4 regions of the Pectobacterium versatile genome follow, and region 4 is predicted to be linked to each of the others. Evidence: predicted binding sites of a transcription regulator. Region 4 holds the regulator's gene; each other region holds the start of a gene.

Region 1 (7,603 bases), 130 kb from region 4:
GTCTCCGTTGATTTCACTGATGAAAGATCAGGTTGATCAGCTTCAGGCCTATGGCGTCTCTGCCGCTTGCCTTAATTCGACGCAGACGCGCGAGCAGCAGCTTGAGGTGATGGCAGGCTGTCGTACCGGTCATATCAAGCTGCTTTATATTGCGCCGGAACGTCTGACGACGGACAGCTTCCTCGATCATCTTGCCCATTGGCAGATTTCCCTGATCGCGGTGGATGAAGCGCACTGCATTTCTCAATGGGGACACGATTTCCGCCCTGAATACCGGGCGCTGGGGCAGATTAAACAGCGCTTCCCTCATCTTCCTTTTATTGCGCTGACCGCTACCGCCGACGAGGCCACGCGTAACGATATCGTTCGCCTGTTGGATCTCCAGTCGCCGCTGATTCAGATCAGCAGCTTTGACCGCCCGAATATTCGCTACACGCTGGTGGAGAAGTTCAAGCCGCTCGACCAGCTCTGGATGTTCGTGCAGGCGCAGCGTGGAAAAAGTGGCATCATCTACTGCAATAGCCGTTCCCGCGTGGAGGACATTAGCGCGCGTTTGCAGGCGCGTGGGCTGAGCGCAGGGGCTTATCACGCTGGATTGGATAACGAACGACGTGCGCAGGTGCAGGAAGCGTTCCTGCGCGACGATCTTCAGGTGGTGGTAGCGACCGTCGCCTTTGGTATGGGTATCAACAAGCCTAACGTGCGGTTTGTGGTGCACTTTGATATTCCGCGCAACATCGAATCCTACTATCAGGAAACGGGGCGTGCTGGGCGTGACGGCCTCGCCGCCGAAGCTGCGCTGTTCTACGACCCGGCGGATATGGCGTGGCTGCGCCGCTGTCTGGAAGAAAAACCGGCTGGGCCGCAGTTGGATATCGAGCGTCATAAGCTCAATGCGATGGGCGCATTTGCCGAAGCGCAAACCTGCCGCCGTCTGGTGCTGCTGAACTATTTCGGTGAAGGACGCCAAGAGGCCTGCGGCAACTGCGATATTTGTCTCGATCCGCCGAAGCGCTATGACGGTCTGGTAGAAGCGCAAAAGGCGCTCTCCTGCGTATACCGCGTTGGGCAGCGCTTTGGTTTAGGGTATATCGTTGAGGTGCTGCGCGGGGCGAATAACCAGCGTATCCGTGACTTCGGCCATGACAAACTGCCGGTTTACGGTATTGGTAAAGAGAAATCGCAGGAGCATTGGGTTAGCGTGCTGCGCCAGCTGATTCATCTGGGCTTGCTGAACCAGAACATCACAATGCATTCTGCGGTACAGCTTACCGAATCTGCGCGTCCGGTATTGCGGGGTGAAATGCCGCTACAGCTGGCCGTGCCGCGTGTGATTAACCTGAAACCACGCGCCAATCAAAAATCGTACGGTGGAAATTACGACCGCAAGCTGTTCGCCAAATTGCGCAAACTGCGTAAATCTATCGCGGATGAAGACAATATTCCGCCTTACGTGGTGTTCAGCGATGCCACGCTGCTGGAGATGGCCGAAATGATGCCGATCACCGCGGGTGAACTGCTGAATATCAACGGGGTTGGACACCGTAAACTCGAACGTTTTGGTGCGCCTTTCATGAACATGATTCGCGATCATGTCGATAATAATGATGATGAGTGATGCTCGTCTTGTCTGACTGCACTTAAAAAACAGGAAAACCAACATGCTGATGCTATTTATGACAGTGGCGCTGGTGCATTTCATTGCGCTGATGAGCCCGGGGCCGGATTTCTTTTTCGTTTCACAAACGGCGGCTAGCCGTTCCCGCCGTGAAGCGATGATGGGCGTGTTAGGTATTTCTCTGGGCGTTATGGTTTGGGCGGCTATCGCGTTGCTGGGGCTGCATCTGCTGTTGCAAAAAATGGCATGGCTGCATACGGCAGTTACCGTCGGTGGCGGGCTGTACCTGTGCTGGATGGGCTGGCAGATGCTGTGCTCTGCGCGAAATAAAGCACAGTTAGAAACCACGCAGGAAACGGCGGTGGTACTGCCTCAGCGTGGTAAAACTTTCATGCGTGGGTTATTGACGAATCTGGCTAATCCGAAGGCGCTGATCTATTTCGGCAGCGTATTCTCGCTGTTTGTCGGCGACAGCGTCGGCAGCGGTGCGCGTTGGGGCTTGTTCGCGCTGATCTCGATTGAAACGCTGATCTGGTTCAGCCTGGTCGCGATGGTTTTTGCCCTACCGGCAATGCGTCGTGGCTATCAGCGTCTGGCGAAATGGGTGGATGGCGTGGCGGGCGTGCTGTTTACCGGGTTCGGCCTGCACCTGATTTTCTCTCGCTAACCTTTCCCTCTGAATGATAGATAGGCGTGCGCCGCTAGCCGATACGGCGCACTGCCTTAATCAGGCCTTTCTCGCGGTGGCAAGTAACGCGCCGACCAGCACGAACAGCGAGCCAAATATCCGGTTGAGCGTCTTCATCTGCCGTGGGCCTTTCAGCCATCCGGCGATACGCGTGGCCAGCGTGGCGTAGCCAATCATTACGATGATATCGACCACAATGGTGGTGACGCCCAACACCAGATACTGTGCGGCCTGCGGCTGGTGGGGAATAATGAACTGTGGGAACAGCGCCGCCAGAAACACGATGCTTTTCGGGTTGGTCAGATTTACCAGCACCGCACGTTTAAAGAGTCTACGACGCGGCATGGCGCTGGCGATCGCCTGAAGGTCAAGTGCGCCTGCGGCGCGCCATTGCTGAATTCCCAGCCAAATCAGATACGCCGCGCCCAGCCATTTCAGTACATCGAAAGCCAGTACAGATTGGTTAAGCAACGCGCCTAACCCAATGCCGACCAGCACGATATGAATCGCCAGCCCGACCTGTAAACCACAGATCGAGGCCGCCGCGCCGCGATAGCCGTGGCTAATTCCGGTGCTCATGGTGTTGATGGCACCAGAACCGGGCGACAGGCTGAGAATAAGCGTTGTGAGTAAGTAGGTTAACCACCAGTCTAATGTCATGAAGCATGCCCCTGAATCGCGTTCTGTATTACGAGAGTCTGTCTGTTTTTTATGTCACAATACGCTTGTGCTCCACTGCTTGTCATGTTCTTCCGCTAGCTTTGTTTTCCCGCGTCACCGGAGAGGTGTGATGATTCAACGCCACAATACGTTGTTTACGTCGGAACGGTTAACGCCTGAAGGGTTAACCTCGAACCTGTTAACGCGAGAAGCGCAGTTTGCCGCTTTTGCTACCGGAGAATTACTGGATTTCTGGCGTCAGCGCGAAGAGGGCGAATTCTCTGGCGTAGACGATGTGCCGATCCGATTCGTTCGCTTTACCGCGCCGCAGCACGACAAAATTGTCGTTGTCTTTTCAGGTCGTATCGAAAGCTATGTCAAATATAGCGAAGTGGCTTACGACCTCTTTCATAGCGGCTATGATGTGCTCATCATGGATCACCGTGGGCAAGGGCGGTCGGGGCGAGTATTGCAAGACGGCCACCGTGGACATGTGCTGCGCTTTAGTGACTATGTCGATGATGCCGAAACGCTGTGTCAGCAGCATATTGGCCCGAAACACTATACCCGCCGGTTTGCCTTAGCGCATTCAATGGGGGGCGCGATTCTGGCACAGCTTTTGATTCGCCAACCTGAAACGTTTGATGCCGTGGCGCTGTGTGCGCCGATGTTTGGTATTCGTTTGCCGCTTCCTCACTGCGTTGCGGGTTGGATCGTCGATTGGGCGGAGCGTCGCCCGGCGATACGCGATTACTACGCCATCGGCACTGGGCAATGGCGTCCTTTGCCTTACCGGATGAATGTGCTGACGCACAGCCGTGAACGCTACCAGCGCGGTATTCGCTTTTATGCGGATTCACCGGATTTACGCATCGGCGGCCCCACCTATCATTGGGTGCGAGAGGCGATACAGGCGGGGAAACAGCTACTGGCTCAGGCCAGCGCCGTCACCACGCCGCTTCTGCTGTTACAGGCGGGAGAAGAGCGCGTGGTGGATAACCGCAGCCAGAATGCGTTTTGTCAGGCACTGGTACAAAGCGATAACGCCAATTCAAACGGCGTTTTGCAGGTTATCCACGGTGCACGGCATGAAATTCTCTTTGAAACGGATAACCTCCGCGCTCAGGCATTTGCGCTGATTCTGGCGCACTTTGCGCGTTATCATTAATTTTAGACTGTTGGCAGGTCGTTCAACGGATGTTGCCAGCAACCTCGTTAATTTTTTTGCGGCGCGTGCCGCCACAACACACCAGAAGTGAGATCTCATCGCTATGTACCATGTCGTTGCTTCCGATTTAGATGGCACACTGCTGTCACCTGACCACTCGCTGTCCCCGTATGCGAAAGAAACCCTCAGGCTGCTGACGGAAAAAGGGATTCACTTTGTGTTCGCTACCGGACGGCATCACATGGATGTCGCGCAGATCCGCGACAACCTCGGTATCAACGCGTTTATGATTACCTCGAATGGTGCACGCGTGCACAACTCGCAGGGCGAGCTGATTTTCAGCCACAATCTGGATCAGGACATCGCCCGCGACCTTTACAGCGTTGTACACAATAACCCCGATATGCTGACGCACGTTTACCGCGATGATGAGTGGTTTATGAACCGTCCGCGTGCAGAAGAAGAGCGTTTCTTCAAAGAGTCGATCTTTAAATACAAGCTGTTCGAGCCTGCACTGCTCGAAACCGATGGCGTCAGCAAGGTGTTCTTTACCTGTGATTCCCATGAACAACTGTTACCGCTGGAAGAAGCGCTCAACGCGCGCTGGGGCGACCGCGTCAACGTGAGTTTCTCGACGCTTACCTGTCTGGAAGTGATGGCGGGCGGCGTGTCTAAAGGCCATGCGCTGGAGCAGGTGGCGAAGATTATCGGCTTCTCGCTCAAAGAGTGCGTGGCGTTTGGTGATGGCATGAACGACTACGAAATGCTGTCGATGGCCGGAAAAGGCTGCGTGATGCAGAACGCGCATCAGCGCCTGAAAGATATGCTGCCAGATCGCGAAGTGATTGGCTCTAACGCGGACAGCGCCGTGCCGAATTACCTGCGTGAACTGTTTCTGAAGTAATCAGCGCTGAGGTTGTGCTGTGATTTATGGCACAAACGAAGGCGGCGTCATCAGGACGCCGCCAGAGGGATGCTTACAAGAGCGGGTTAGGCGCGATTGGCTAACTCTGCTTTATGCTTTTTCTCATTCAGCATAACAACAACCAGCAGAAGTACAGCCAGAATGCTGCCACCGATCATGACCATGAAGCCGCCGTCCCAACCGAAGAAGTCAACGGTGTAGCCGACGATGGCGCTAGCGGCAACAGAACCGCCGAGGTAGCCGAACAGGCCGGTGAAGCCAGCTGCTGTACCCGCTGCTTTTTTCGGTGCCAGTTCCAGTGCATGCAGACCAATCAGCATGACCGGGCCGTAAATCAGGAAGCCGATGACGATCATACAGGCCATGTCCACACCCGGGTTACCGGCTGGGTTCATCCAGTAAACGATAGTTGCTATTGTCACCAGCGTCATGAAGAACACGCCTGTTGCACCACGGTTACCTTTGAAGACCTTGTCGGACATCCAGCCGCACAGCAGTGTGCCCGGAATACCTGCATATTCGTAGAAGAAATAGGCCCAGGAAGACTTATCCAGTGCGAAGTGTTTAACTTCCTTCAGGTAGGTCGGTGACCAGTCGAGGATACCGTAACGCAGCAGGTAAACGAAGACGTTGGCGATCGCGATGTACCACAGCAGTTTGTTGGGGAAAACGTACTGCATGAAGATCTGCTTAGCCGTCAGTTCTTCTTCCGCTTTTTCATTGTAATCAACCGGATAATCGTTTTTGTACTCTTCAATCGGTGGCAGACCACAGGATTGCGGCGTGTCACGCATCAGTGCAAAAGCGATCATGGCAATCAAAATGGCGGCGAAGGCCGGCATATAGAGTGCAGCTTTCCAGTCGTTGAACCAGGCCATACCCAGCAGGAACAGCAGAGGAGGAATACCACCGCCGACGTTGTGAGCACAGTTCCATACGGACACGATGCCACCACGTTCTTTCTGCGACCACCAGTGAACCATCGTACGTCCGCACGGCGGCCAACCCATACCCTGGAACCACCCGCACAGGAACAGCAGGACGAACATAATCGCAATGCTGGACGTTGCCCACGGCACGAAGCCCATGAACAGCATGACTGCACCTGACAGAATCAGACCCGCAGGCAGGAACACGCGCGGGTTAGAGCGGTCGGATATCGACCCCATGATGAATTTGGAAAAACCGTAGGCAATAGAGATACCCGATAGCGCAAAACCGAGGTCACCGCGTGAGAAGCCCTGGTCAATCAGATAAGGCATGGCGAGTGCGAAGTTTTTACGCACCAGATAGTAGGCGGCGTAGCCAAAAAAGATCCCCATGAAAATCTGCCAGCGCAGGCGGCGATAGAGCGGATCAACGTGTTCTTGCGACACGCGCGGCTGGTGGGCTGCGGGCCTAAAAATACTCAGCATAGATATCTCCAATGCGAAAAAAAACGATAGCTTTTTTGTTCTATTACGAACGTTATTGTAAGGGGATAGCGTGCAAATGAGTGTGATTCATGACGCTAATGTTACACTTTTATGAAACTGTGACGATTTTTGCGCTCATGTTAACAGAATAGGAAAATTCCACAGTGTGGTTTTAGTGACCTAAATCACACTTATTGTTTTTAAATCCCACTTTATTTTCGTTTAGTGTTCGCTTTTGCTCTTTATCAAACATTAACCCTTCTTTCTGTGTCCCAATAGCAACATGTATACCCTCCGCCTGAAGTGAGAGCAGAATGAAAAACATGGGGAACTGGCGTGAAACTGACGTGGTTGTCATCGGCGGTGGTGCGACGGGTGCGGGTACAGCACGAGACTGTGCTCTGCGCGGACTGCGCTGCCTGCTGCTTGAACGTTATGACATTGCAACCGGGGCGACCGGGCGTAATCACGGCTTATTACACAGCGGCGCCCGCTATGCGGTAACCGATGGCGAGTCTGCCCGCGAATGTATTGAAGAAAACCAGATTCTCCGGCGGATTGCTCGCCACTGTATTGAGCCTACCGACGGTCTGTTTATCACCTTGCCCGAAGACGATCTCGGCTGGCAGGCGCAGTTTATTACCGCCTGCCAGCAGGCTGGGATTCACGCTCAGGCGTTGGATCCGCAGGAAGCGCTACGGCTGGAACCGGCGGCAAACCCGGCGCTGATTGGCGCGGTGCGTGTGCCGGATGGCTCCGTCGATCCCTTTCGCCTGACGGCGGCCAACATGATTGATGCCTGCGAACACGGCGCGGAAGTGCTGACCTATCATGAGGTCATCGGGCTGATTCGTCAGGGCGACCGTATTACCGGTGTGCGCGTTTTCGACCATAAAAAAGGTGTAGAAACAGAAATCTATGCACAGGTGGTGGTCAATGCGGGCGGTATTTGGGGGCAACACATTGCGGAATATGCCGATCTGCGCGTGCGCATGTTCCCGGCAAAAGGCGCGCTACTGATTCTTGGACACCGCATCAACAACATGGTGATCAACCGCTGCCGTAAGCCGGCGGATGCCGACATTTTGGTGCCGGGCGATACCATTTCGCTGATTGGCACCACCTCGAC
Region 2 (7,603 bases), 120 kb from region 4:
AACTGGTGCTGTCTCTGTCGACGTTCTTCCGTAAAAACCTCAAGCGCAGCAACGATGAAGTGTCACTCAATGACGAGCTGGAACACGTTAATGCCTATCTCGAAATCGAAAAAGCGCGCTTTGCCGATCACCTGACGGTAGAGATTTCGCTGCCGGAAACGCTGCGTGAGGCGCGATTACCCGCATTTTCCCTGCAACCGATTGTCGAAAATGCGATTAAGCACGGTATCTCACAGATGATTGAAAGCGGACACATCCACATCAGCGGACGCCTGCACGCCAACACGCTGGAGCTGTCAGTGGAAGATAACGCTGGCACCTATCAGCCCCGCAGCGGCGGCGATGGGCTAGGCATGAATCTGGTCGACCGCCGTATCAAAGCACGCTACGGCAACCGCTATGGCATCACGGTGGTCAGCGAAGCGGATAAATTCACTCGGGTAGAAGTACGCGTCCCGCTAATCTCACCGCGTCAAGTACTGGAAAAGCTGGATAGCGTGGCATGATGGGGTTAGATAAAAGCGTGGCGGGTTGGTGACGTCAGACTGAATCATCACAATTGTGAAAAACACGTATTGTGCAGTCGATCACGTACGCTTAATAGAGGGGGGACGACTCTTAATCTGACGGGTTTACTAAAGCCGGATGGATCTTTGATTGATACATATCAGGACGAGTAATCGCCCAAACATAGTTTTCTTTGTTAACCGGAGAATATCCTGCTTTTTCATAGAGCCATGGTGCAGTTGATGTCAGTAACATAATACGCCGCAACCGCTTAAGCACTGGGTGGTCAAGGCAGCATTCCATTAACCAGCTTCCCAATTTTTGCTGCTGATATTCTTCCAGTACATAAACATCACAGAGATAACCGAAAGTCGCAAAATCCGTCACTACACGTGCTAACCCAATCTGCTTACTTTCAGTGAATAACCCGAAATTAAGGCTGTTAGCAAGGGATTCCTGAACGGTATCAATATCAATGCCCGTTGCCCAGCTTGAACGCGTTAAATAGCAATGTATGGCATCAATATCCAGTAGATCGTTATTCGTTGTTACAACGAATTTCTGATTTCTCCAGGTCAATGCCTGCGGTATCTCCTCTTCACTGTCGGTATTCATTCATTTCTATTTCCGATATAACGTGAGTATGAAACTGACGCAACACCAACCGATGTTGCGCCAGAAAAGCAGGAGGATTACAGGAGGATGCGCAGCATACGGCGCAGCGGTTCAGCGGCTCCCCACAGCAGCTGATCGCCGACCGTGAAGGCGGACAGGTATTCCGGCCCCATGTTCAGCTTACGCAGACGACCCACCGGCGTGGAAAGCGTACCCGTTACCGCAGCAGGCGTCAGCTCACGCATGGTGATGTCACGATCGTTCGGCACCACTTTCACCCAGTCGTTGTGGGTTGCCAGCAGTTGTTCGATTTCCGGCAGCGCCACGTCTTTTTTCAGTTTGATGGTGAACGCCTGGCTGTGGCAGCGCAGTGCGCCGACGCGCACGCAGAGACCGTCAACAGGAATGACGCTGCTGGTGCTCAGAATCTTGTTGGTTTCCGCCTGACCTTTCCACTCTTCGCGGCTCTGGCCGTTATCCAGTTGCTTGTCGATCCACGGAATCAGGCTGCCCGCCAATGGCACACCGAAGTTATCAGTCGGCAGTGAGCCGCTACGGGTCAGCGCTGTCACTTTACGCTCAATATCCAGAATCGCAGAAGCCGGATCCTGTAGCTCTTTCGCCACTTCACCGTGTAACGAACCCATCTGGGCCAGCAGTTCACGCATGTGACGCGCACCGCCGCCAGAAGCCGCTTGATACGTCGCAGCAGAAACCCACTCCACCAGATTGTTAGCAAACAGGCCGCCCAATGACATCAGCATCAGGCTGACGGTACAGTTACCGCCAGCAAAGGTTTTGATGCCTTTATCCAGACCCTGTTGAATCACCCCGTGGTTCACCGGATCCAGAATAATAATCGCGTCGTCTTTCATACGCAGTGAGGATGCGGCGTCGATCCAGTAACCCTGCCAGCCACTTTCACGCAGCTTTGGGTAAACTTCATTGGTATAATCGCCGCCCTGACAGGTAATGATGATGTCCAGCGCGCGCAGGGCTTCGATATTATAAGCATCCTGCAACACGCCTTTATGACCGCCCAGCGCTGGAGCTGCGTCGCCGTGCTGAGAAGTCGAAAAGAATACCGGGTGAATCACATCAAAGTCGCGTTCTTCCACCATGCGCTGCATGAGAACCGAGCCGACCATACCGCGCCAGCCAATAAAACCAACATTTTTCATGGTAACTGTCCTGCTTTGGGGGTAACAAAAAGAATTCTGGCTAACGTCGATAGCGCTTAGTGATTGCTGGCTCGGTGATCTGCCGCAGAGGCTTGCGCGTGTCGTGTCGTAAACCCGTAAATAATTGTGTCGTTCAGCCTTACAAAATGTACATCAAGTCGCAAGTGAATTTATTCGATAGTACGCCGTTTTTCAGCAGTCATTCTAATATCATCAACCTGGCACAGGATAATCACGTTGGTCAGTCCATGAAGATGGCCCCGGTCAGGAAACAAGGTTTTGGGAGTAACAAACCAACATGACAGAAATGATCTCCGCAACGGTGCTGCTGTTGCTCATTATGGATCCACTCGGCAACCTGCCGATTTTTATGTCCGTGCTCAAGCATCTTGACCCCAAACGCCGACGCGTGGTGTTGATCCGTGAAATGCTGATTGCGCTCGGGCTGATGCTGATTTTTCTGTTCGCCGGTGAACGCATTCTGGCGTTCCTGAATCTGCGCACCGAAACCGTGTCGATTTCCGGCGGTATCGTGCTGTTCCTCATCGCGATTCGTATGATTTTCCCTTCGCAGGAAGGCAACAGCAGCGGTCTGCCAGCCGGAGAGGAACCGTTTCTGGTGCCCATGGCGATTCCGCTGGTTGCGGGGCCGTCGATCCTCGCGGCGCTGATGCTGCTGTCTCACCAGTATCCCAATCAGCTACCTCATCTGACGCTGGCACTGTTTATCGCCTGGACGATCTCATTCATCATCCTGCTAATGTCAGATGTGTTCTTGCGTTTGCTGGGTGAGAAAGGCGTGAGTGCGCTGGAGAAATTGATGGGATTGATTCTGGTGATGCTATCGACGCAGATGTTCCTCGACGGCGTGCGTGCTTATATGAAGTTATAGCTACGCAGTTACCCCCTCTGTCTTATACATAAATGCGCAAATTATTATGGGGTTGACGTTATCCGGCGTAAAAATTATGCAGCGGTGGGCATGACCACCGAGTGAGCGGCAGGGACGCCGCGAAAGACGATGCCGCGCCGGACAAAAACGTCAGAGACGTTTTTGAACAGCACTTGTGCTGGCCCGAAGGGCGAGCCCCGTTTATGGGGCGAGTAAACGCGTCACCGTCGGCTCGAAAGGTGGTCATGAACGCCGATGGCACCGCGTAGCGGCATAATTTAGCCAGAAGCCTGGGGTCATGGGGCGAGCGGCGTTTGAGCCGCCCCATGTCGGGCGCGTGCTACGAAGTAGCATGAAAATAACGACATTATCGCGCACGAAACCATCTCTTAGTCGGCATAAAAAATGTGACTAAAAGCCCCCTCCACAAGGAAGGGGGTTAAACACATTAGAGAAGAATACTTCCCACTAACGCCAGCAAGAACGCGATGGTGCCGAGCAGCGTTTCCATCACCGTCCAGGTTTTCAGGGTCGTTTTCTCATCCATTTCAAGGAAACGACTGACCAGCCAGAAGCCCGAATCGTTCACATGTGACAGCACAGTCGCCCCACCCGCAATCGACACCACAATAAAGCAGAGATCGAACTGGCTAAGGCCGGGGGTCGCCGCCACTGTGGGCGCCATCAGCGCTGCCGTCGTCGTCAGTGCCACCGTTGCAGAACCCTGTGCCACACGCAGTGCCATCGACACCACAAATGCAGCAACGATAACAGGCAAGCCTGTATCTGCCAGTGCACCGGACAGCGCGTTGCCAATTCCGCTGGCACGCAGAACACCACCGAACATGCCACCTGCGCCAGTTACCAAAATAATGGCACAAATCGGACCTAACGCGCCGTCACAAATCTTTTCAAGATGTGCTCCGCTCTTACGACCGCTAAAGACCATCAACGCAAAGAACACCGTGATCAGTAATGCAACTGGCGTTTTACCCAACATGCGTAAGAACTGCACCACGCCGTTATCACCGCTCACTATTCCCATCACCGTTAGCGTATTCAGCCCGGTATCGAGAAAAATCAGCACTAATGGCAGCAGCAGAATACTCAACACCACGGAAAAACGTGGTGGTTTAACGGCCGTATCCGTTTCAACCGCAGACAAGAAGCTTGCAGGCAGTTTGATGTCGAATTTTTTACCTGCGTACAACCCATAGAGGTAGCCGCCGAAATACCAGGTCGGTAGCGCGATGATGCCCCCGATAATCACCAGCAGCCCGATGTTAGCACCTAACAATTCACTCGCAGCAACGGGGCCAGGATGTGGCGGTACCAGCGCATGCATAGCGGCAAACGCGCCCGCCGCAGGAAACGCATATTTTAGCGTCGAGCCACCGAAGCGCTTTGCCACGCTGAAAATAATCGGCAGCATAACAACCAGGCCTGCATCAAAAAAGATCGGGAAGCCGAACAGCAGAGAAGCAACCCCTAACGCAAAAGGTGCACGATGTTCGCCAAATTTATTGATTAGCGTATCCGCCAGCACATTCGCGCCGCCGGTCACCTCTAACAGGCGGCCAATCATTGCCCCTAGTCCAACCAGCAGGGCAACGGATGCCAGCGTACTACCGAAACCACTTAGCAGCGTCGGCACAATCTTTTCGTAAGGTGTTTTTGTTACCAATGCTGTTACCAGACTGACGAGTGTCAGCGCCAGGAACGCATGGATTTTAAAGCGCATAATCAGCACCAATAACAGTGCGACTGCACCAGCGGCAATGGTCAACAACACACTGGCGCTATAGGCGGAGGTGATTTCTGTCATCGTTAATAATCTCTTTAGGGCACTCGGTCTGGGTTGGCTAATTGTTTGTGAGGTGTATCACATCATCATTTGATACCGGTAACATGATACGGGTAACATGTTAAAGTATGGAACCATTAAGTATCATTTAATTTACAGTTTGAGATAGAGATCAAATTATGTCAGGTCGAAGCATTATTCTGATGGGCGTATCAGGCAGTGGAAAATCCTCAGTTGGCGCTGAACTTGGCCGCGCCATTCAGGCAAAATTTATTGACGGCGACGATCTGCACCCGCGCGCGAATATCCAGAAAATGGCCAGCGGTACGCCATTGAATGACGACGACCGCGCACCATGGCTGGAGCGACTCAGCGATGTCGCCTACAGCCTGGCGCACAAAAACGAGACCGGCATCATCGTCTGTTCCGCGCTAAAAAAGCGTTACCGTGACCGCCTGCGCGAAGGCAACGAAAAGATGGTGTTTATCTATTTGAAAGGTAGCTTTGAGCTGGTTCTGGAGCGTCACAAAGCCAGAGCAGGCCACTTCATGCCGACAGATCTACTGAAAAGCCAGTTCGATGCGCTGGAAGAACCGGGCAGCGATGAGCCGGATGTCCTGAAGGTCGATATTGACGGTACCCGAGAGGACGTCGTGCAGCGCTGCGTTGAAGCACTGCGTGCAGCAGGCTAACGCAGACGCTTAGAGGCTTTCACCGTCCAGCACGGTAAAGCCGACATCGATCCTATCCTGTGCGACTGGCTCGCCCCGCAGACGAGCCAGCAGTTGTTCGGTGCCGACGCGCCCCATGTGTTCACGCGGCGTCAGTACGCTAGCCAGCTTCGGCACCATCGCCTGACCAATATCGTGCCCGTGGAAACCGGCTACGCCAATGTCATCCGGCACGCGCAGCCCCTGCCTCTGGCATTCGAACATCGCACCGACGGCTAAGTCGTCATTGGTGCAAAATACGCTATCGACCTGCGGGTATTCCGCCTGCGTCTGCCGCAGCAGTTCGCCACCAAGCGAATAGGAAGATGCCCGCTCGCTCATCACGCAATAGCTCTTGAGTTCACTTTCCCACATCGCTTGCTCATAGCCTCGGCAGCGCATAATCGTACGCTCATCCTGCCGTGCGCCGAGATAGACGATATGACGATGCCCCAGCGCGACCATACGCAATGTCATCTGCCGGGCGGCTTCGACGTTATCAAAACCGACGGCCATATCCAGACAGGGTGAGACAGAATCCATCAGCTCCACCACCGGAATACCGGCGACGTCCAGCATCTGACGCGTGCGCGGCGTGTGGGTACGTTCAGCCAAAATCAGCCCGTCGATGTGATACGACAACAGTGAAGTCAGACGCTGTTCTTCTCTGTCAGGATGATAGCCATAGTGCGCCAGCATGGTCTGGTAGCCGTGCGCTTCCGCCGTGCGTTCAATCCCGCGCAATACTTCGGCGAAAACCTGATTGGTTAATGACGGCAGCAGCACGCCAATCGCCCGGCTGGTGGAGCTGGCGAGCATATTCGGCGCGAGATTGGGGATATAGCCCAGCTCATCCAATGCAATAGCGATCTTTTCCTGCAACGCGGCGGACACCTGAGCGGGATTACGCAAATAACGGCTTACCGTCATTTTGGTAATCCCAACGCGGTCAGCAACGTCCTGGAGAACGGGTCTTTTTTTCTTCATCGTCGACTAAAATGCCTGAAAAACAGTAAGCTAAGTCTAACAAAAAAAGCATAAAGAAAGTAAAGGCAAAGGGGCAGAATCTGAATGATGACGTCAGGCAGTGACAAATAAAAAGCCCGCGTCTTTTCCTACGCGGGCTTCTTCATTTTTCTCACTCGTCATTATACCGGCGGCAGATCAAACAGCAGGATTTCGCTGTCCTCGCTGGCGTGTACGGAGATCGCCGTTTCGTCCCAGATCGCGAAGGCATCGCTGGTTTCTGCCTTCTGGCCGTTAATCTCTACCGTACCGCGCACCACCTGAACCCAGACGCGACGGTCAGCCTGAATCTGATACACCGTTTGCTCCTGTGCTTTCAGCGCCCAACGCCACAGTGTCATGTCCTGAAAGACCTTCAGCGAGCCTTCACGCGCATCCGGAGACAGCACCAGTTGACGCCCTTGCAGCACATCAAAACGCTTCTGCTCGTAGCGCGGCGTCAGACCGGTTTTTTCCGGGATAATCCAGATTTGATACAGGTGCAGTTGCTCGTCCTTGCTGGCATTGTATTCAGAATGACGAATACCCGTTCCCGCGCTCATAATCTGGAATTCGCCCGCTGGCACCTGCTCTTTATTTCCCATGCTGTCCTGATGTTCAACCGCACCAGACAACACATAGGTCAGAATTTCCATATCTTTGTGTGGATGCGTACCAAAACCCTGACCGCCTTCGATATAGTCTTCATTAATGACGCGCAGTGCCGAAAATCCCATGAAATCAGGATCGTAATAATCGGCGAATGAGAATGTGTGCCAGCTGTCGAGCCAGCCGTGATTCGCATGTCCGCGATCTTGCGCTTGACGTAAATAGATCATGTTATTTCCTCCCGCGTTTTTGATAAGGAAAGTGTAACGGGCGGTGGTAA
Region 3 (7,603 bases), 760 kb from region 4:
GCATATTTATTTTCCCGAAAAAAAGATTATCCCCCACTCTGCGGCGTTATTAGACGATAGCTGTGCGCAGTAGTCATTATTATGTATTACCTAAAAGGAGTGAGACATGAGTTTAGCGAATTGGCGAATTGGCTATCGATTAGGAGGCGGATTTGCCATCTTGATTCTGATGTTGTTTACCGTGAGTATTTTTTCTTTGTCTAAACTGTCCTCTTTTCAGGATGGTGCCAGAGATATCGTCAAAGAGGTTTATCCGCAAACGGTAGATGCTAATGACCTCATCGATAACGTGAATGGGCATTTTGTCGCTTATTTACAGATGATGCTGGTATCCGGTCAGGAACAGCGTCAGGGATATGTCGATCGGATTATGGCGTACCGCAAGGAAATTAGTCGTCTGCTCGACAATCTGGAAAACAATGCCTCAGGAGAGCTTGCCCGCAAGCAAGTGGGGGTTGTCCGCGGGTTTCGTGCCGAATTCATCAAGTCTGGCGATAAAATTATTAGTGATGCGCTGGCGGGTAATAACGACGTCGCCGTCGCCGAATTCAACAACACCCTGAACGTCATTCAGCGCAATTACCGTGACTCGGTGAAGCAGTTGGTGAATTACCAAAATGATGCAATGGATAATTCTGTCGAGACCATGGCAGAGGTATACAACAATACTCGCATGATTTTGCTGCTTATTTTGGCTCTGGGTGCCGTATTTGGGGCGCTGATTGCCTGGGCTATCACGCGCAGCGTAACCCGCCCAATAGAGCAGGCTTTGCAAGTAGCAGACAGAGTGGCGCAGGGCGATCTGACCTCACGTATTACGGTGACCAGCAAGGATGAAACTGGGCTGCTGCTGCAATCATTGGATCGCATGAACACCAGCCTGAGCACGATTGTTGGTCAGGTGCGTGATGGCGCGGAAACGATCTCGACAGCGGCGTCACAAATCACGGCAGGTAACCAGGATCTGTCATCGCGTACTGAAGAGCAGGCCAGCTCGCTGGAAGAAACCGCAGCCTCAATGGAGCAGTTGGCATCCACCATTAAAAACACCGCGGAAAACACTCAACAGGCGACGGAGATTGCCAATAAGGCGACCGGTGCGGCGAAACAAAGCGGTGATGTCATGCTTTCCGTGACGCAAAAAATGCGCGGCATTCGTGATTCATCTCAGCGTATGGCGGAGATCATCGGCGTGATTGATGGTATCGCTTTCCAGACCAACATTCTGGCGCTGAACGCTGCCGTTGAAGCCGCACGTGCGGGTGAACAAGGGCGTGGTTTTGCCGTGGTAGCGGGAGAAGTCCGTTCGCTGGCACAGCGCAGTGCGACTGCCGCACGGGAGATTAAGGATTTGATCGACGATTCCGTGAGCAAAATTCGTGAAGGCATGGAACTGGTTGATACTGCTGAAGAAACGATGGGCGGATTAACGGCTCACGTGAAGGACGTACACGGCATTATCAGCGAGATTTCGCAGGCCAGCCGTGAGCAGAGTGACGGGATTAACCAGATGAATCTGGCGATTGGACAGATTGATACCACGACCCAGCAGAATGCGGCTCTGGTTGAAGAATCGGCCTCTGCGGCGCTGTCTCTGCAATCACAGGCTTCCGTTCTGGCAGAAGCAGTGAGTGCGTTTAAAATACAGTCGTACAGTAGTCACGCTGGGTCTTATGCGCCGATGCCGATGAGCACGCCCATGCTGTCTCTGGCGCTGGCAAAGAAATAGTAAACTGACTGTCATCATTTAGCGACGTTGTGTAACGCAACGCTATCCCACAGGGAGGCAACAGCCTCCCTGATTCTTTTCATGTACGATATAGAGTAAATGCGTTTTTTTTCCTTTCTGTTCAGTTCGTTATCCTTTACTAAGAAATATTATCATCTCTTTATTTTTAATATCGAATATGTCTGACTATCCTTTTATGTCATTGAGGCGTTATTTCTGTTAATGGTTCGTAGATTAATGTGTGTTTTTTCCGATCGAAATTGATTTTTTGATAGTCACTGACTATTTATTATTTACTTTTGAATGATTTAAACGATCAAATGATAAAGATCATGGATGGCGTGCCGATAAAATGGATAACACAGGAGCGGCAATGTCCGCATGAGTTCGGAGAGGGAAGACCATTATTATCACCTCAATAACGTCTCTGCGGTCTTATCAGTTGTATTTGTAGCATTGTTAGATTTATTTCCACTTTTGCACCTCAACACCCGAGGGAAACTATTTGATTTTTGATAGCGCCTCTCATGCTGAGAGCGTGCGTAAAATGCCTGCCTCAAGGTATCTCTGGCGTGTCAGAAGGTTTGTTCTCCTTCGAATCGCCAACCATTCTCCGCCCTGTGGTTCCATCAAGCTGCGACATGTGCGCAATTGACATTGCTATGCATTACCTAAAAGGAGTGAGACATGAATTTAGCGAATTGGCGTATCGGCTATCGACTGGGAGCTGGGTTTGCCGTCCTGATTTTGATGTTGTTTATCGTGAGTATTTTTTCCCTGTCTAAGCTATCTGGTTTCCAGGATGGTGCCAGAGACATTGTGAAAGAGGTTTACCCACAGACGGTGGATGCCAATAGCCTCATTGATAATGTAAACAGCATCCTGGTGGCCTATCAGCGGCTGATGCTGGTTTCGGGTGAGGATAAAATCAAGGAAAACGTCGACCGTGTGAATGGGTTCCGTCAGGAGATTGGCCGTTTGCTGGACAAGCTGGAAAGCCAGACGGTTGAAGAGCGTTCGATTTCCCAGCTGCGTGCTATCCGCGCAATCCGTAACGAATTTTTGAAATCCGGTGACAAGATTATCAGCGAAGTGGTGGCGGGTAATCGGGAAGCGGCGATTGAGGAGTTCAACAACAACTTGAATGTCACCCAACGTCAGTACCGCGACGCGGTAAGACAATTGGTGAATTATCAAGATGATGCAATGGATACCTCCATTGAAGCGATGGCTGAGGTATACAGCAACACCCGCATGATTTTGTTGCTTATTTTAGCGCTGGGTGCCGTATTTGGAGCACTGATTGCCTGGTCAATTACGCGCAGCGTAACCCGGCCGATACAGCAGGCTTTGCAAGTGGCAGACAGAGTGGCACAGGGCGACCTGACCTCACGTATCACTGTTACCAGCAAAGATGAAACCGGATTGCTGCTGCAATCGTTGGATCACATGAACACCAGCCTGAGCACGATTGTTGGGCAGGTGCGTGACGGCGCGGAAACCATCTCGACGGCAGCCTCGCAAATCGCCGCAGGTAATCAGGATTTGTCATCGCGCACCGAAGAGCAGGCCAGCTCACTGGAAGAAACGGCGGCGTCGATGGAACAGCTGACGTCTACCATTAAGAACACGGCGGAAAACACCCAGCAGGCAACAGACATCGCGAACAAAGCCTCTGGTGCGGCGAAGCAAAGCGGCGACGTTATGGTTTCCGTGACGCAGAAGATGCGCGGCATTCGTGATTCATCCCAGCGTATGGCGGAAATCATCGGTGTGATTGACGGCATTGCATTCCAGACCAACATTCTGGCGTTGAACGCAGCGGTTGAAGCCGCGCGTGCAGGCGAGCAAGGGCGTGGCTTTGCGGTGGTGGCGGGGGAAGTGCGTTCCCTGGCACAGCGCAGTGCGACCGCCGCGCGTGAGATCAAGGATTTGATTGACGACTCTGTGAGTAAAATTCAGGAAGGCATGTCGCTGGTGGATACCGCCGAAGAAACGATGGGTGGATTAACGGGCTATGTGCGGGATGTGAATGAGATCATCAGTGAAATCTCGCAGGCTAGCCGTGAGCAGAGCGATGGGATTAACCAGATGAATCTGGCGGTTGGACAGATTGATACCACGACCCAGCAGAATGCGGCTCTGGTTGAAGAATCGGCCTCTGCGGCGCTGTCTCTACAATCACAGGCCTCTGTTCTGGCGGAAGCGGTAAGCGCGTTTAAATTGCAGTCATATGGCAGCGGTAAAACCGCTTCTTATGCACCGGCACCAACGCGCACCCCAACGCTGTCTTTAGCGCCAGCGGCAGCAAAAGACAAGGGAAATAACGGCGACTGGACGACGTTCTAAGGGCTGCCTTTCTCTGTAAAACAGTAAAAAGGTAAAACACCAACGCCACCGTTTTTCGGTGGCGTTTTAGATCGTGGAATAAGGTGCAAGACGTGTGAAGGTGTTATGCCACACCGTTTTTCTGGAACCATGCCAGCATACGCTGCCAGCCGTCGTGTGCGGATTCTTCATGGTAGCTGGGGCGGTAATCGGCATGGAAAGCATGCCCGGCATCGGGATAGACGATGATGTCTGCCGCCGCGTTGGCCGCACGCAGCGTCTGCCGCATGGTATCGACCTGTTCCAACGGAATGCCTTCATCTTTTGCGCCGTACAATCCCAACACGGGGGCTTCCAATTCCGTGGCGATATCCACCGGATGCTTGGGGCTATTCAGCGTTTTCTCACCCGTACATTTGCCGTACCAGGCAACGGCCGCCTTGAGCTGTGGGTTGTGCGCGGCGTAGAGCCAGGTGATGCGTCCGCCCCAACAGAAACCCGTTATCGCCAGCTTACTGGCGTCGCCACCCTGTTTAATCGCCCAGTTGGCGGCGCGATCGAGATCGGACAGCACCTGCGTATCAGGCACCTTGTAAACCAACTCGGTCAGGATTTGCTGAATGTCGTTATAGTGGCTGGGGTCGCCCTGGCGAAAATACAGCTCTGGCGCAATGGCCATGTAGCCCTGCTTGGCCAGCCTGCGGCAAACATCCTGAATGTGTTGATGGACGCCGAAAATCTCCTGCACCACCAGAACGATAGGGAGCGGCCCGTCGTGGTTTGCCGGTCTGGCGATATACGCGGGTAGCTGCTCACCCTGAGAAGGAATGGTGGTTTCACTGGCAACGATACCGACAGAATCTGTCGTAATGATGGAGGAGGTCTGCGGTTCCACCGCTGGGGATAGCCCTTGGGGAAGATGTGTGAAGGTCGTCTGTTCATCAGTCTTCATTACGCGATCTCCTGTTATCGGCCGATTTTCATGGAAAGAGGGATTTCAGAATATCCATGATAAATACTATCAATGATTAAAGAATCTACACTAGAAGACAATTAATCGGCAAAAATGACGTCCTTATCTGACAATTAGTGATTTTGGTCACATTTTTTATGTATGTTGATATTTGTTTCTTTTTCATCGGTGACTGCCGTCACTTAAAAAAACGTAATGATGCGCTAGAGTCTTTTTATTGAACGGACGCTGACTGGCTGCGAAAGGCAGTGTAGATGAGCGTCTGGCGCGATTTCTCTGAATACCCAATTGATTGCCCGGGAGGCAGTTATGTCTACATCTGATGTGTTCCATCTTGGTCTGGTCAAGAACGATTTACAGGGCGCGACGCTGGCTATCGTCCCCGGCGATCCTGAGCGTGTTGAAAAAATTGCTCGCCTGATGGATAACCCGGTACATCTGGCATCACACCGTGAATTTACGTCCTGGCGTGCAGAGTTGGACGGTAAGGCAGTGATTGTTTGTTCGACCGGCATTGGCGGCCCGTCAACGTCAATTGCGGTAGAAGAATTGGCACAGCTCGGCATCCGGACTTTCCTGCGCGTCGGCACGACGGGAGCGATTCAGTCAGGCATCAACGTCGGCGATGTGTTAGTGACCACCGCCGCCGTCCGTCTGGACGGGGCTAGCCTGCACTTCGCGCCAATGGAATTCCCAGCCGTTGCTGATTTCGGCTGTACCACCGCGCTGGTGGAAGCGGCGAAGGCCTCGGGTGCGGCGTTGCATGTGGGCATCACGGCGTCTTCAGATACGTTCTACCCTGGTCAGGAACGCTATGACACCTTCTCTGGACGCGTTGTCCGTCGCTTCCGCGGCTCGATGGAAGAATGGCAGAGCATGGGCGTGCTGAACTATGAAATGGAATCCGCTACGCTGTTGACCATGTGCGCCAGCCAGGGGCTGAAAGCGGGCATGATCGCGGGCGTGATCGTGAACCGTACCCAGCAGGAAATCCCAGATGCGGCGACCATGAAACTGGCCGAAACCACCGTCATCAAGGTGTTGCTGGACGCGACTCGCCGTTTGTTAGCTGCTGAATAAGCACAAAAATTGATGGTATTTTGGGCTGGCTATCATCGATGCCAGCCCGTATCCTGATATACCCGTTATTCTTCAAGCTGCATGTGCGTTGGCTGCGTTCACTCACCCGAATCACTTACTTGAGTAAGTTCATCGGGATTCCTTCTCTTGCCGCCTTCCTGCAACTCGAATTATTTAGGGTATACACTAAATAGTTCAATTTGCCTTGCTCGCCTTTCAACCTCGCAAGGAGATGTATGACCGAACCAACGTTGCTCCATCCCTCTTTATTACCGCTGGACGGCGGAATCAACTTCCGCGATTTAGGCGGTAACCGTGCTGCTGACGGGCGGCTTATTCGACATGGTAAACTTTTTCGCTCCGGCTCGCTGGATCTGCTGAGTCAGGCTGACTGTGAACATCTTGCTGGCGTACCTATTTCCCATGTGGTGGACTATCGGGATGCTGATGAAATTGCGCAGAAGCCTGACATATTGTGGACGGGGGCTAATTATCACGCCTATCCGGCCAACCCATTGCGCCACGAAGTGACGGCTAATCTGGATTCATTGGGGTCTGATGTGCTGGCGGCGTTTGATTCTCGGGCATTCATGTTGGAACTCTACCGCCGTCTTCCTTTCAATAACTCGGCCTATACACAGTTGGTGTCGCTGCTATTACGGCCGGATGAGGGCGGGCTCGTACAGCACTGCGCCGTGGGTAAAGATCGCACCGGTATCGGTTCGGCGCTGGTGATGTTTGCGCTGGGGGCTGATGAGCAGACGGTGATGGAAGATTACCTGCTCACCGAGACGACGCTGACGCCCTTCCGCCAGCAACTACTGACACATCTGTCGGCAACGCTGAATGAGAAAGCGCTGGGACAGTTCTCTTATGTGCTGTCAGTGCAGGAAGAGTTCATTGTGACGGCATTGAAGGCTATCTACGAACGACACGGTTCGATCGATAGCTGGCTTGAAGTGGAATACGGTTTGGATAATCGTGCGCGGAATTATTTGCAGGATAAATATCTGGCGTAAGGTTTTCTTCACCTTATTGGTGAATCTCTTCATTATCACCGCGTAACTGATTTTTCCGCAAAAAAGGCCGGTCAAATGACCGGCCCCTATTTTTACTTACTACAAGTTTTGCTGTCTGTTTAGCTTTTGCTGCTTGCGCGATTAACCTGTATTACGCATGCCTGCCGCGACACCGGCGATAGTCACCATCAACGCCAGTTCCAGATCGGCATCTGGCTGTTCTTGTTGACGTGAACGATGTAGCAACTCAGCCTGCAACACGTTCAGGGGATCGGTATAGACGTTACGCAGTGCGATCGACTCGGCGATCCACGGCAGATCCGCCATCAGGTGATCGTCGTTGGAGATCGCCAGCACGACGTTAATATCGGCGGCTAACTGATCGCGCAGCTGTTTCCCTAACGGCCACAGTTTCTCTTCTACCAGACGCTGATCGTAATACTCCGCCAGCCACAGGTCGGCTTTGGCGAACAC
Region 4 (7,603 bases):
TCCGCTGAGCGGCGCCCATAACCCACATCTGCAAACGCTATTGCCGCGTCTGATTCGCCGTCACGCACAGTTCTCGCCAGTCTGGCAGTCACTGGAATTACCGGACGGCGATTTCGTCGATCTGGCCTGGAGCGAAGCCCCTGAGCAAGCGCGACACAAACCGCGCGTGGTGCTGTTTCACGGGCTGGAAGGCAGCTTTCATAGCCCCTACGCTCACGGCCTGCTACATGCCTGTAAGCAGCGCGGCTGGCTGGCCGTCATCATGCATTTTCGCGGATGCAGCGGGAAGCCCAACAGGATGAAGCGCATTTATCATTCTGGCGAAACCAGCGATGCCAGCTATTTTCTGCACTGGATGCAAGAGACGCTGGGCAATGCGCCTACCGCCGCCATCGGCGTGTCTCTCGGCGGCAATATGCTGGCCTACCTGCTCGCTCAGCAAGGCGAAGCCTGCTCCCTGTCCGCGGCCGTCATTGTTTCCGCCCCCTTGATGCTCGAACCCTGTAGCCGCAGGATGGAACAAGGCTTCTCTCGCGTCTATCAGCACTACCTGCTGCGTCTGCTGAAGCAAAACGCCGGTCGTAAGCTGGCGGCTTATCCAGACACGCTGCCGATTCAGTTGCCGCAGCTGAAGCGAATCCGCCAGCTACGAGAGTTTGATGACGTCATTACTTCACGTATCTACGGCTTTCGCGATGCGGCCGACTACTATCGACGCTGTAGCGCTCTGCCGCTGTTGCCTCAGATTCGTAAACCGCTGCTCATTATCCATGCGAAGGACGATCCCTTCATGACGTCGGAGGTGATTCCCGATCTGTCGCAGTTACCGTCTAATATTGAGTATCAGCTGACGGAACATGGTGGGCATGTCGGCTTCGTCGGTGGAACGTTGCTGAAACCGGAAATGTGGCTGGAACAGCGCATTCCCAATTGGCTTAGCCCATTTTTGGACCATGCCACCGATTCTTTTTCTTCGGGATCTTTTCATTCAGGAACTTTTTATTCAGGAACTTTTTATTCAGGAGGAATGGCGTGATTATTCCCTGGCAACAGCTCGATCCAGAAACACTAGATAGCATCATTGAATCTTTCGTCCTGCGGGAAGGCACCGATTACGGCGAACAGGAGCGATCGCTGGCGCAGAAAGTGGAAGATATCCGCAGCCAGCTCCAATCTGGCGAGGTGGTATTGGTGTGGTCTGAGTTACATGAAACGCTCAATATCATGCCCCGCAACCAGCTCAATGCCGGAGGACATGCCCCTTATTGAGCATGGCGAAAGTCGTGAAAGAACGCGCCAAACATGCTAACAATGATAACTAATTACGTCTTTTTTGAGGATACGCGCAGGCCTTCGGTCTATGCGAACCTCGCGATCACGGAGTCACGCGCCTTATGTCACATCAGCATCCGATTATTGCGGTTACCGGCTCCAGCGGAGCGGGAACCACAACAACCAGTCTGGCCTTCCGTAAGATTTTCCAGCAGTTTGATCTGCGTGCAGCCCAGTTGGAAGGCGATAGCTTTCACCGCTATACCCGCCCGGAAATGGATATGGCGATTCGTAAAGCGCGTGATTCAGGACGCCACATCAGCTATTTCGGCCCGGAAGCGAATGATTTCAGCCTGCTAGAACAGTCGTTTATCGAATATGGCCTGCACGGGCGCGGCCAGACGCGCAAATATCTGCATACCTACGATGAAGCGATTCCCTATAATCAGGTTCCTGGGACGTTCACACCGTGGGAGCCGATGCCGGAACCCACCGACATTCTGTTCTATGAAGGGCTGCACGGCGGCGTGGTCACCGAGCAAAACGACGTGGCACAGCATGTCGATTTGCTCGTCGGCGTGGTGCCAATCGTCAACCTGGAATGGATCCAAAAGCTGATTCGTGACGTCAATGAGCGCGGCCATTCGCGTGAAGCGGTGATGGATTCCGTCGTCCGCTCGATGGAAGACTACATCACCTACATAACGCCGCAGTTCTCTCGCACACACATCAACTTCCAGCGCGTGCCTACCGTGGACACCTCCAACCCGTTCGCCGCCAAGTCGATTCCCTCACTGGACGAAAGCTTCGTCGTGATTCACTTTCAGGGATTGGATAATATTGATTATCCCTATCTGCTCGCCATGTTGCAGGGTTCATTTATCTCCCATATCAACACGCTGGTCGTTCCCGGCGGGAAGATGGGGTTGGCGATGGAATTAATCATGGCACCGCTGGTGCAGCGGTTAATCGAAGGGAAAACGATCGAATAAGCTAAACGGGCACGGCAGCGTCGTGCCCAGAGAAAGAAATTACTCCAGCACCCTAACTTCGTGGCTGTGCGTCACCTCAACGGCTTTGCCCAGCATCAGTGCCACAGAACAGTACTTTTCCGCCGACAGGGCGACAGCTCGCTCAACAACTTTGTCAGTCAGTCCTTTTCCCGTCACGATAAAATGCAGATTGATGTGGGTAAATAAACGCGGCGCGTCAGACCGACGCTCTGACGTTAATTTCACCTCACAATCCGCCACATCGTTGCGACCTTTTTGCAGAATCGACACCACGTCAATCGCGCTGCATCCTCCTACGGACATCAATACCATTTCCATCGGACTGGGCGCTTTATCGCCAGAATTGCCGTCCATCAATATCTGATGCCCTGATGCGGATTCGCCCAAAAACGTTAAGCCTTCAACCCATTTTACCCGAGCCTGCATGATGCCTCTCCACTAAAAATTTTTTGAAAATTTATATCGTTACTGTACAAAAACCAGCGTTAATCAGAGCTTTGTCATGCTGAAGCGAGACAACACAAGACACATCCTTAAAGCTGTGTTAAAACGAAAATAGAATAGACCTTTTCTGGACAAACCCAGAAACGAAGAAGATGATTACGTGGCCAGATATACCCAGCCACGTTTACGATGCGGCAAGGCAGCAACCGGAAAATCAAGGGTACAGTGGTTCCAGTATATTCCCTGACGTCATTCTGCCTAGACTGAATTTTATTTTTTAGCAGTTAAACACGCCGTACAGGGAACTCTGACCCCTGTAATTTGCGCAGTGAATTACAACAGAGGATGATAGCGAATGGTTCTCGGCAAACCGCAAACAGACCCAACTCTCGAATGGTTCCTTTCCCATTGTCATATTCACAAGTATCCATCGAAGAGCACGCTGATTCACCAAGGTGAAAAAGCAGAAACGCTTTACTACATCGTGAAAGGCTCTGTCGCAGTGCTAATCAAAGATGAAGAAGGCAAGGAAATGATCCTCTCCTACCTCAATCAGGGCGATTTTATCGGCGAGCTCGGCCTGTTTGAAGAAGGTCAGGAACGCAGTGCCTGGGTTCGGGCAAAAACCGCTTGTGAAGTGGCTGAAATTTCCTATAAAAAATTCCGCCAGCTCATCCAGGTTAACCCGGATATTCTCATGCGTCTGTCTGCGCAAATGGCAAGCAGACTTCAGGTTACCTCTGAGAAAGTCGGCAACCTCGCCTTCCTTGATGTGACCGGCCGTATTGCCCAAACCCTACTCAACCTGGCCAAACAACCTGATGCCATGACGCATCCAGATGGCATGCAAATTAAAATTACCCGTCAGGAAATTGGGCAAATCGTTGGCTGCTCGCGTGAAACCGTGGGCCGCATTCTGAAAATGTTAGAAGACCAGAACCTGATCTCTGCACACGGTAAAACGATTGTCGTTTACGGCACTCGCTAAACCCCTGTCGCTGTACCCTACCAATAAAAAAGCGTGAAGCCTCGGCCTCACGCTTTTTTTATGGCGAGCTTCCTGCTCGCCACCCTTCGGGCCGTTGCTAACGCAACGTTGAAAAACGTTCCCTACGTTTTTTTATGTCTAATCAGTTTGCTGCGTTAACGACCTGCGCGACGGCTTTGGCGAACTTCGCCATCCCCTGCGCAATATCGTCTTCATCAATGATCAAAGACGGTACAAAGCGGATCACGTTAGGCCCAGCCATCAGTACCATAAGCCCCTGAGCCGTTGCGGCAGCCAGGAACTCGCCCGCGCGACCGTGCCATTGCGGTTTCAGTTCTGCACCCAGCAGCAGCCCCATACCGCGAACCTGTTCGAATACACCGTACTGCTGATTGATTTTCTCAAGCTCACTGACAAAGCGATCGTGACGATCCGCCACGCCCGACAACACGTCCGGCGTGTTAATGATATCCAGCGCGGCTTCCGCCACCGCACAGGCCAACGGGTTGCCGCCATAGGTCGTGCCGTGTACCCCAACCGTCATGGCTGATGCGATCTCTTCCGTCGTCAGCATCGCGCTAATCGGGAACCCGCCGCCCAATGCTTTAGCCGTTGTGAGAATATCCGGCGTAATACCGTAGTGCATGTAGCTGAATAATTTACCGGTACGCCCCATCCCACTCTGCACTTCATCAAATACCAGCAGCGCTTTGTGTTGATCGCACAGATCGCGCACACCTTGTAAAAACTCAGGCGTCGCAGGCGTAATTCCGCCCTCGCCTTGAATCGGCTCCAGCACGACCGCACAGGTGTGATCGTCCATCACCGCTTTTACCGCAGCCAGATCGTTGAAGGGAACATGGACAATGTCCGCAGGCTTAGGCCCGAAACCATCAGCATATTTAGGCTGTCCGCCAACCGAGACGGTGAACAGCGTCCGGCCATGGAACGCATTGTAGAAGGCGATGATCTTGGTTTTATACGGACTATGGCGTTTAACCGCATAGTGACGCGCCAGTTTAAAGGCGGCTTCGTTAGCCTCAGCGCCGGAGTTAACAAAGAACACGCGATCGGCAAAAGTGGCATCAATCAATTTGCTAGCGAGGCGTAGCGCAGGCTCATTAGTGAAAATATTGCTGGTGTGCCACAGCGTTTCACCCTGCTGCTGCAACGCGCTAACCAGTGCAGGATGGCAATGGCCCAGCGCCGTAACCGCAATACCGCCGGAGAAATCGATATACTCGCGGCCTTCCTGATCCCAGACGCGGCTCCCTTTACCTTTCACAGGTACAAACTTCGCGGGTGCATAAACCGGCAAAATCACTTTATCGTGAGTATCCCGTGTCACTGCTTTCTGCTCTGCTGCCATTTGCTGCCTCACTCTGCTGTCCATCATGTCGGAATGAAAATATAGTCAATAAATATGCATAAAAAATCAATTTCAGGCAATATTAAATCAGCTACTGAAGAGAATAACTTTCTATATGGCTAAATTTTAAGGAAATTATCCAAAAGCTGATGCCCTTGCTGACTAAGAATGCTCTCTGGGTGAAATTGCACCCCTTCCAGCGGCAATGCGCGATGGCGGATCCCCATAATCTCATCACGCTTTCCTTCATGTTCGCTCCAAGCCGTGACTTCAAAGCAATCGGGTAGTGAGGCGGCATCAATAATGAGCGAATGATAACGGGTGACCGTCAAAGGCTGAGCCAACCCCGTGAAAACCCCCGTGTCGCTATGCGCAATCGCTGAGGTTTTCCCGTGCATGACCTGCCGTGCTCGCACCACACGCGCGCCGAACGCCTGCCCCATCGCCTGATGACCAAGACACACGCCCAGAATAGGCAGTTTATCGGCAAAGTGACGGATAGCAGCCAGTGAAATGCCCGCCTCATCCGGCGTACAAGGGCCAGGTGAAATGACCAATCGCTCAGGCGCAAGCCGTTCAATCTCGCGCAGCGTCAGTTCATCATTACGCTTCACCACGACCTGTGCGCCAAGCTCACAAAAGTATTGGTAAAGGTTGTAGGTAAAGGAGTCGTAGTTATCGATAATTAGCAGCATAGTCATTGCACTGTTAGTCGGAAAAGCCGTACTAACATACATGAAATCCGCGTCAGGTACCCACCCCTCGTCACCATCAAAGACAAAGGTGGCGATCTCGCTGTTTAAGAAATTAGCATGGTAATAATTTTATCGATCATAAATCATTTATTTCATCAGTAAACATCTTTATTAATAGGCCTTATTTATTATCCCAATTCACAGTAAACGATTACCTTGAAATTATTTTTAACAAAAAAAATAATAAGAAAAAACCGCCTATGAATTAATTCATTTTTTTTAAAAGAAAGAAAAACTAAAGGGATCATTTCTAAAATGATATTTTTTGATGGCGATCACAATCGCTCAACAAGCGAATAAACCACGCATATCAAATGGATAAAAAATAAAGAATCCAGATTGAAACAACAAAGATTAAAAAACACAACACTATGAATTTAAATGATTTAAATGGAAATTAGTTTCTATTTAAAATAGATAGACACAAATCCTCTCAACTGTCCTCTGTTATTTAATTAATATATTTAACGCCCCATCTTGTATTGTTTATTTTTTCTGTTAACACTTAGCTCGGCTTTATAGACAAACCTTATTTTCATTTTTGTTGAAACAGCCTTTTTAAATTACACAGGGTGTGTAGTGATAAATACCCAAAAAAATTCTATGTCAAGGAGAGTACATAATGAAATACCTACTGCCTTCTGCAGCAGCTGGGCTGTTGCTGCTCGCTGCCCAACCGACAATGGCGGCAAATACGGGGGGTTATGCCACCACTGACGGCGGCGACGTTTCTGGTGCGGTGAAAAAAACGGCGCGTTCTCTGCAAGAGATCGTCGATATCATTGAGGCCGCGAAAAAGGACTCAAGCGGTAAAGCGGTAAAAGGTGGGGCCTACCCGCTCGTGATTACCTATAACGGTAATGAAGATGCGCTAATCAAAGCCGCCGAAGCTAACATCTGCGGCCAGTGGAGCAAAGATCCGCGCGGTGTGGAAATCAAAGAGTTCACCAAAGGGATCACCATCCTCGGAACCAACGGTTCTTCCGCTAACTTCGGTATCTGGATGGTTAACTCTTCCAACGTTATCGTACGTAACATGCGCTTCGGCTATATGCCTGGCGGTGCAAAAGATGGTGATGCCATCCGTATCGATAATTCACCGAACGTCTGGATCGACCACAACGAGATCTTCGCCAAGAACTTCGAATGTGCCGGTACGCCAGACAACGACACCACCTTTGAATCCGCGGTTGATATCAAGAAAGCCTCAACCAACGTCACCGTGTCGTACAACTATATCCATGGCGTGAAAAAGGTAGGGTTGAGCGGTTCAAGCAACACGGATACCGGTCGTAACCTGACTTACCATCACAATATTTACAGCGATGTTAACTCACGTCTGCCGCTGCAACGTGGTGGCCAAGTCCATGCTTATAACAACCTGTATGACGGCATCAAAAGTTCAGGCTTTAACGTCCGTCAGAAAGGGATCGCACTGATCGAAAGTAACTGGTTCGAAAATGCGCTCAACCCAGTGACCGCACGTAATGACGATTCCAACTTCGGTACTTGGGAACTCCGTAACAACAACATTACCAGCCCATCTGATTTTGCTAAATACAACATCACCTGGGGTAAACCATCCACACCGCACATCAATGCGGATGACTGGAAGAGCACCGGTAAATTCCCAGCCGTCCCATATAGCTACTCTCCAGTTTCTGCACAGTGCGTGAAGGATAAACTGGCAAGCTACGCTGGCGTAGGTAAAAACCAGGCAGTACTGACAGCAGCCAACTGTAAATAAACGCGTTAAGCCCGA

What was found. Region 4 encodes CRP, which controls carbon source genes, mostly activating them, when cyclic AMP is high. Its sites were predicted from a motif close to ATGTGANNNNNNTCACAT; they were not measured.
Region 1: the regulator CRP is predicted to act here: its motif matches at 6,648-6,665, upstream of glpT (glycerol-3-phosphate transporter).
Region 2: the regulator CRP is predicted to act here: its motif matches at 5,066-5,083, upstream of EIP93_RS20740 (GntP family permease).
Region 3: the regulator CRP is predicted to act here: its motif matches at 5,145-5,162, upstream of udp (uridine phosphorylase).

What each region holds. Positions count from the first base shown of each region.
Region 1 is NZ_CP034276.1:4,587,597-4,595,199, reverse strand. Features, by position in the region: gene recQ (ATP-dependent DNA helicase RecQ) at 1-1,618, shown strand, start outside; gene rhtC (threonine export protein RhtC) at 1,662-2,285, shown strand; gene rhtB (homoserine/homoserine lactone efflux protein) at 2,346-2,966, opposite strand; gene pldB (lysophospholipase L2) at 3,097-4,134, shown strand; gene yigL (sugar/pyridoxal phosphate phosphatase YigL) at 4,238-5,038, shown strand; gene glpT (glycerol-3-phosphate transporter) at 5,125-6,474, opposite strand; gene glpA (anaerobic glycerol-3-phosphate dehydrogenase subunit A) at 6,789-7,603, shown strand, end outside.
Region 2 is NZ_CP034276.1:4,575,142-4,582,744, forward strand. Features, by position in the region: gene EIP93_RS20715 (sensor histidine kinase) at 1-506, shown strand, start outside; gene EIP93_RS20720 (GNAT family N-acetyltransferase) at 619-1,122, opposite strand; gene asd (aspartate-semialdehyde dehydrogenase) at 1,200-2,303, opposite strand; gene EIP93_RS20735 (YhgN family NAAT transporter) at 2,602-3,195, shown strand; gene EIP93_RS20740 (GntP family permease) at 3,644-5,020, opposite strand; gene EIP93_RS20745 (gluconokinase) at 5,179-5,691, shown strand; gene gntR (gluconate operon transcriptional repressor GntR) at 5,701-6,696, opposite strand; gene EIP93_RS20755 (pirin family protein) at 6,858-7,553, opposite strand.
Region 3 is NZ_CP034276.1:221,002-228,604, forward strand. Features, by position in the region: gene EIP93_RS01005 (methyl-accepting chemotaxis protein) at 107-1,729, shown strand; gene EIP93_RS01010 (methyl-accepting chemotaxis protein) at 2,417-4,078, shown strand; gene EIP93_RS01015 (dienelactone hydrolase family protein) at 4,182-5,009, opposite strand; gene udp (uridine phosphorylase) at 5,340-6,110, shown strand; gene EIP93_RS01025 (tyrosine-protein phosphatase) at 6,347-7,129, shown strand; gene ppc (phosphoenolpyruvate carboxylase) at 7,271-7,603, opposite strand, start outside.
Region 4 is NZ_CP034276.1:4,454,628-4,462,230, forward strand. Features, by position in the region: gene EIP93_RS20215 (hydrolase) at 1-1,036, shown strand, start outside; gene EIP93_RS20220 (YheU family protein) at 1,033-1,269, shown strand; gene EIP93_RS20225 (phosphoribulokinase) at 1,395-2,264, shown strand; gene EIP93_RS20230 (OsmC family protein) at 2,304-2,711, opposite strand; gene crp (cAMP-activated global transcriptional regulator CRP) at 3,085-3,717, shown strand; gene argD (bifunctional acetylornithine/succinyldiaminopimelate transaminase) at 3,860-5,086, opposite strand; gene EIP93_RS20245 (aminodeoxychorismate synthase component II) at 5,206-5,781, opposite strand; gene pelA (pectate lyase PelA) at 6,464-7,588, shown strand.